Methylibium petroleiphilum PM1: one gene and its partner. The protein of the gene in region 2 binds, or shares a complex with, the protein of the main gene of each other region. Links are inferred from orthologs where the notes say so. Each region holds a gene or a part of one and is shown on either strand. Other genes may lie near its edges.

The links.
Region 1: the proteins of pmbA (region 2) and tldD are in contact, whole or in part, in a solved structure (PDB 5NJ9), measured with the Escherichia coli proteins. The link is inferred for Methylibium petroleiphilum PM1 from one-to-one orthologs.

Annotation. Positions count from the first base shown.
Region 1 is NC_008825.1:3,985,653-3,988,885, reverse strand. The notes cover bases 21-2,941. They hold tldD (metalloprotease TldD), read right to left. Parts: upstream 2,253-2,941; coding sequence 789-2,252; downstream 21-788. Other genes in these bases: rsmI (16S rRNA (cytidine(1402)-2'-O)-methyltransferase), read right to left, coding at 2,744-2,941; MPE_RS19025 (hypothetical protein), read left to right, coding at 2,400-2,735; MPE_RS19035 (threonine ammonia-lyase), read right to left, coding at 21-792. Also shown: more of MPE_RS19035, read right to left, coding at 1-20; more of rsmI, read right to left, coding at 2,942-3,233. UniProt on the Escherichia coli protein: Metalloprotease involved in CcdA degradation. Suppresses the inhibitory activity of the carbon storage regulator (CsrA).
Region 2 is NC_008825.1:3,015,464-3,018,626, forward strand. What follows is about bases 202-3,052. They hold pmbA (metalloprotease PmbA), read right to left. Parts: upstream 2,386-3,052; coding sequence 1,018-2,385; downstream 202-1,017. Other genes in these bases: MPE_RS14300 (TRAP transporter substrate-binding protein), read right to left, coding at 202-919; yjgA (ribosome biogenesis factor YjgA), read left to right, coding at 2,496-3,052. Outside these bases: more of MPE_RS14300, read right to left, coding at 1-201; more of yjgA, read left to right, coding at 3,053-3,071; mog (molybdopterin adenylyltransferase), read left to right, coding at 3,064-3,163.

The DNA of each region.
Region 1 (3,233 bases), 970 kb from region 2 along the record:
CAGCACCATGTCGTCGACGAGGTCGCGAACGATCGCCCGCGTGATCCGCCCCGGCTCACCGACGGCAATGCCCTCGGCGATCGTGCTGGTGCCTTGCGGATGGGTGCGGCCCTTGACGAGGTTCACCATCGCCGGAAAGCGCGCCGTCTGCACCCCGACGATCTCCAGCCCGGGCTTCAGCGCCCGGGCGACGGTCGCGATGCCGGAGATCAGCCCGCCGCCGCCGACGGCGATGACCAGAGTGTCGAGCGTCGGTTGCGCGCGCAGCATCTCCAGGCCGATCGTGCCCTGGCCGGCGATCACCAGCGGATCGTCGAAGGGGTGCACGAAGCTCAGGCCCTGCGCCGCGGCCACCTCCAGCGCGTGCGCGCGAGCCTCGTCGAAGCTCTCGCCGTGCAGCAGCACCTCGGCACCGAAGCCGCGCGTGCGCTCGACCTTCACCGTCGGCGTGTGCCGGGGCATCACGATGACCGCGCGCAGGCCCAGCCGCTGCGCGTGATGCGCCACGCCCTGCGCATGGTTGCCGGCGGAGGCGGCGATCACGCCCTTCAACGCGGCGGTGCCGTCGTCGCGCGCGGCGACCAGCGCCAGCAGCTTGTTCAACGCGCCGCGCTCCTTGAAGGAAGCGGTGAACTGCAGGTTCTCGAACTTCAGGAAGACCTGCGCGCCGGTGATCTCGGACAGCGTCTTCGACTCGACACACGGTGTGTCGAGCACCTGTCCGGCCAGCCGGCGTGCAGCGGCCTCGACGTCCGCCAGGGTCACCGTCGCCGGCGACTCGGCTGAGGTCAAGCCGTACCCCCCACGGTGAGCCCGTCGATGCGCAGCGTCGGCTGGCCGACGCCGACCGGCACGCTCTGGCCTTCCTTGCCGCAGGTGCCCACGCCCGTATCGAGCTGCAGGTCGTTGCCGATCATCTTCACGCGCGTCAATGCGTCCGGGCCGTTGCCGATGATGGTGGCGCCCTTCACCGGGTACTGGACTCGGCCGTTCTCGACCCAGAAGGCCTCGCTGGCCGAGAACACGAACTTGCCGCTCGTGATGTCGACCTGGCCGCCACCGAAGTTGGTGGCGTACAAGCCCTTCTTCATGCTTGCGACGATCTCGTCCCTGCTCTTGTCGCCGCCCAGCATGTAGGTGTTGGTCATGCGCGGCATCGGCACATGCGCGTAGCTCTCGCGCCGGCCGTTGCCGGTCGGCTTGACCTTCATCAGCCGCGCATTCATCGAATCCTGGATGTAGCCCTTCAGGATGCCGTCCTCGATCAGCACGTTGCGCTGGCTCGGGTTGCCCTCGTCGTCGACGTTCAGCGAACCGCGCCGGTCGGGCAGGGTGCCGTCGTCGAGCACGGTCACGCCCTTGGCCGCGACGCGCTTGCCGATCTTGCCGCTGAAGGCGCTGGAGCCCTTGCGGTTGAAGTCGCCTTCGAGGCCGTGGCCGATGGCCTCGTGCAGCAGGATGCCGGGCCAGCCCGGGCCCAGCACCACGGTCATCTCGCCGGCCGGTGCGGGGCGGCTCTCGAGGTTCGTCAATGCGGCGTTGACGGCCTGGTCCACGTAGCCGGCGATCACGTCATCGCGAAAATAGCCAAGCCCGAAGCGCCCGCCTCCGCCGCCCGAGCCCATCTCGCGGCGGCCGTTCTGCTCGGCGATCACGGTGAGGCTCAGGCGCACGAGCGGACGCACGTCGGCCGCGACCGTGCCATCGGCGCGGGCCACCAGCACCACGTCGTACTCACCGGCCAGGCCGGCCATCACCTGCACCACGCGCGGGTCGCGCGCGCGCGCCAACTTTTCCGCCCGCTCAAGCAAGGCCACCTTCTGTGTGCTGTCGAGCGTCGCGATCGGGTCCATCGGCGCGTACAGCACGCGGCTGCCCGCGATCTTCGGCGCGCCGCCGACCTTGACCGAGCGGCTCATCCCCGAGGCCGCAATGGTGCGCACCGTGCGCGCCGCGTCCAGCAGGGCAGCTTCAGAGATGTCGTCGCTGTAGGCGAAGGCGGTCTTCTCGCCGGCCACGGCGCGCACACCGACGCCCTGGTCGATGCCGAAGCTGCCGCTCTTGACGATGCCCTCCTCCAGGCTCCAGCCCTCGCTGCGCGTGTACTGGAAGTAGAGGTCGGCATCGTCGATGCGGTGCTCGCCGATCACGCGCAGCGCGTTGGCGAGCTTGGCCTCGTCGAGGCCGAAGGGTTCGAGCAGCACCTGGCGAGCGACGGCCAGGCGTTCGAGGGTGGGTTCGCGCGAGATCATGGGATATCGATTCTAGGTAGCAGGGGATGTCACACGCTTCACCAATCTTTACCGATTCGCGCGGTGGACGGGTGCACGGCCTTGCAGCCTCGGCGTTGGAAGGAGGGGAGCATCTTCCCACCTTTGACCGAGCAAGGAGCCAGTGCAATGAAAACCATTCCCGTCCTGTTGAGTGCCGTCCTGCTGGCCGCCGCGGGCGCCAGCTTTGCGCAAGGCGTGACCGCCACGCCGCGCATCGACCAGCGCGAGCAGCGGCAGGAGCAGCGCATTCAGCAGGGCGTGGGCTCCGGCGCGCTGACGCCCTGGGAGACCTACCGGCTCGAGAAGGAACAGGCCCACATCGGCAAGGCGGAAAGCCGAGCCAAGGCCGACGGTGATGTGACTCCCGCGGAACGCAAGCGCCTGACGAACATGCAGAACCGCGCCAGCCGCGACATCCGGCACCAGAAGCACGATCGCCAGGCCGTCCCGACCAAGGGATGAAGCGAGGCTCAGGCGTCGTCGTCCTCGGTCGGCGCCCCGGATCTCAGTTGCAGCGCCCGCTCGTAGAGGGCATTGCGGGGGGCGCCGGTGGCCTCGGCCGTCAGTGCCACGGCCTGCTTCAGCGGCAGTGCCGCGACCAGGGTGCGCAACAGCCGCTCGGCGCTGGCGATCATCGGGCCGTCTTCGGCGGCCGCAGCCGGCAGGGCGTGCAGCACGAGGACGAACTCGCCGCGGAGGCGGTGCGGGTCGGCCGCCAGCCAGCCCGGCAAGGCCTCGGCGTCCAGGGTCTCGACGTGCTCGAACTGCTTGGTCAGCTCGCGACACAGGCTCAGCGATCGTGCCGGCATCACCTCGGCCAGGGCGCCGGCCAGCGCGGCAATGCGGTGCGGCGCCTCGAACAGCACGGTCGTCTCCGGTCGCGTGGCCAGTTCCCGCAACTGGGCCGTGCGCTCGACGGCCTTGCTGGAGAGGAAGCCGACGAAGCGGAAGCCCTCGCCC
Region 2 (3,163 bases):
CGGTCATCACGTCGGCCGGGAAGGGCTTGAGCTTGGTGCCCGAACCCACCAGCTGCTTCAAAGCCGGTGGATTGCGCGCGTCGTAGCGCGCCTGCATCTCGATGTGCGACTGCGCCGCGGCGGCCTCGATCATCGACTTGTAGTCGGGCGTCAGCGCCTCCCACGCCTTGTTGTTGATGAAGAAGTCGAGCTGCGGCCCACCCTCCCACCAGCCCGGGTAGTAATAGTTCGGCGCCACCTTGTTGAAACCGAGCTTGAGGTCGTCGTAGGGACCGACCCATTCCGCCGCGTCGATGGTGCCCTTCTCGAGCGCGGGGTAGATGTCGCCGCCCGGCAGCGACTGCGGCACCACGCCGAAGGGCTCGAGCACGCGGCCGGCAAACGGGTTGCAGCGGAACTTCAGACCCTTGATGTCGGCGATGGACTTGATCTCCTTGCGGAACCAGCCGCCCATCTGCGCACCGGTGTTGCCGCCGGGGAAGTTGACGATGTTGTACTTGGCGTAGAACTCGCGCATCAGTTTCAGGCCGTTGCCGTCGTACATCCACGCAGACATCTGGCGGGAGTTCAACCCGAACGGCACCGCGCAGCCGAGGCAGAAGGTCGGGTCCTTGCCGTAGAAGTAGTAGGGCGCGGTGTGGGCAATGTCGACGGTGGCGTTCTGCACCGCGTCGACCACGCCAAAGGCCGGCACCAGCTCGCCGGCCGCATGCACCGAGATCTGGAATCGGCCACCGCTCATCTCGCCGACCTTCTTCGCGAACAGTTCGGCCGTGCCGAAGATCGTGTCGAGCGACTTCGGGAAACTCGAAGCCAGCCGCCAGCGCAGGTTGCTCTGGGCGTGCACGACCGCCGGTGCGGCGCCCGTGGCCAGCACACCGGCCAGACCGGCCCGTTGCACGAAGGAACGGCGTTGCATCAAGGACGACTCCTGGAGAGGGAAGGAAGGATCGAAAAGATTCTAGGAGCGCCCTCCGCGGCCCGGCGTGGGGCTTACCCGCCAGGCACGCACCGTCCTCAGCTGCCGGCGATCTTCAGGCGCTCGATCAGCACCGAGCCGATGGTCTTGCCGCCCATCGTGTAGGCATCGGCACCGACCGCGACGATCCGGCGCAGCATCTCGCCCAGGCTGCCGGCGATGGTGATCTCGTGCACCGGGTGCACGATGCGCCCGCCCTCGACCCAGTAGCCGGCCGCGCCGCGCGAGTAGTCGCCGGTCACGTAGTTGACGCCCTGCCCCATCAGCTCGGTGACGAACAGCCCGCGGCCGAGCTTGCGCAGCATCGCGTCGAGGTCGTCGCCGGGCGCCGTGAGCCGGCTCGTCAGCGTGAGGTTCTGCGAGCCGCCGGCGTGACCGGTCGTGTGCATGCCGAGCTTGCGCGCCGAGTAGCTCGACAGGAAATAGCCTTCGGCGCGCCCGCCGGCCACCACCTTGCGCGCGCGCGTGCGCACGCCCTCGTCGTCGAACGGTGCGCTGGCCTTGCCCTTGAGCAGGTGCGGTTGCTCGACGATGTCGACGTGGTCGGGAAACACCGGCTTGCCCAGGCAGTCGGCCAGGAAGGTGGCCTTGCGGTAGAGCGCGCCGCCGCTGGTGGCCTGCACGTAGGCACCGAGCAGACCCGCGGCCAGCGTCGACTCGAACAGCACCGGCACCTCGCAGGTGGCGATCTTGCGGCCCTTCAGCCGCGCCAGCGTGCGCTCGGCAGCGTAGCGGCCCACGGCCTCGGGGGACGCGAGCTCGGCGGCGTCCCGCATCGAGCTGTACCAGGCATCGCGCTGCATGTCGTTGCCCCGGCCGGCGATCGGAGCCACCGACAGCGAGTGCCTCGAACTGGCGTAGCCGCCGCGGAAACCGCGCGAGTTGCCGGCCATGAAGTGCGACTGCTGGACCGAGACGCCGCAGCCGTCAGAATTGGTGACGCGCCGGTCGGTCGCGAAGGCTGCGCCCTCGCAGCGCAAGGCCAGCTCGATGGCGCCGGCGGCGTCGATCGCCCAGGGGTGGTAGAGATCGAGATCGCGCGCCGCTTCCTCGGGCGTGGCCAGATCAGCCGCGTCGGGCAGGCCGGCGGCCGGGTCCTCGGCCGTGAAGCGGGCGATGTCGTAGGCGGCGCGCACCGTCTGCTCCAGCGCGGCGCGCGAGAAATCGGAGGTGCTGGCGTTGCCACGCCGCTGGCCCAGGTAGACGGTGACGCCGAGCGACTTGTCGCGGTTGCGCTCGACCGTCTCGACCTCGCCCTTGCGCACCGACACCGACAGGCCGGCGCCCTCGCTGACCTCGGCCGCCGCATCGCTGGCCCCGAGCCCGCGGGCCACCGCGAGCGCGTCGTCGATCAGTTGCTCGAACTGGGCTCGGCTATGGGCAAAACCTTCGGGGGTGCGGGACATGGCGGGACCTGGAAACTGCGGGGCTGTGCGGCCGCAGGGAGAGCCGGCGGCACGCAACTATGATAGCCAGCGCCCTGCGGCGTTCCCCCTTCCCTGATGCCTGCCACCGCTTGAACACCGAAACGAACGAACTGGACGACGACGATGCGTCCGAGCGCCCCAGCAAGACCGCGCTGAAGAAGGCCATGCACGAGCTGCAGGCCCTGGGCGAAGCACTGATGACGCTGCCCGACGCTCGCATCGACGCCATCGGCATCGACGAGTCGCTCCGCGAGGCGGTCCGAACCGCCCAGCGCACCAAGTCCCATGAAGGCCGCCGCCGCCAGATCCAGTACCTGGGCAAGCTGATGCGCCGGGCGCAGGATGCCGGCGGTATCGAGCCGATCCGCGAGGCGGTTGCCTCGTTCCAGCTCGGCCACGCCAAGGATGCGCTCGCATTGCACGAGGCCGAGCGCTGGCGCGCCGAACTGCTGGCCAGCGACGACGCCCTCACCCGCTGGACCGCCGCGCACCCGCGCAGCGACCTGCAGCAGCTGCGCAGCCTGATCCGCAGCGCGCGCAAGGAAGCCGTCCCCGCACTGCCGGACGGTGCTGCCCGCCACGGCCGGGCCTACCGCGAGCTGTTCCAGCAGCTGCGCGGCGCGCTCGCCGAGCCTGGCCGCGAAGAGGAGGAAAGCAATGACTGACGTACCCGCCGCGGGGTTCGACCCCGTCACGATCGGCCTCGTCTCGGTCAGCGACCGCGCCTCCAGCGGCGTCTACGCAGACCAGGGCATCC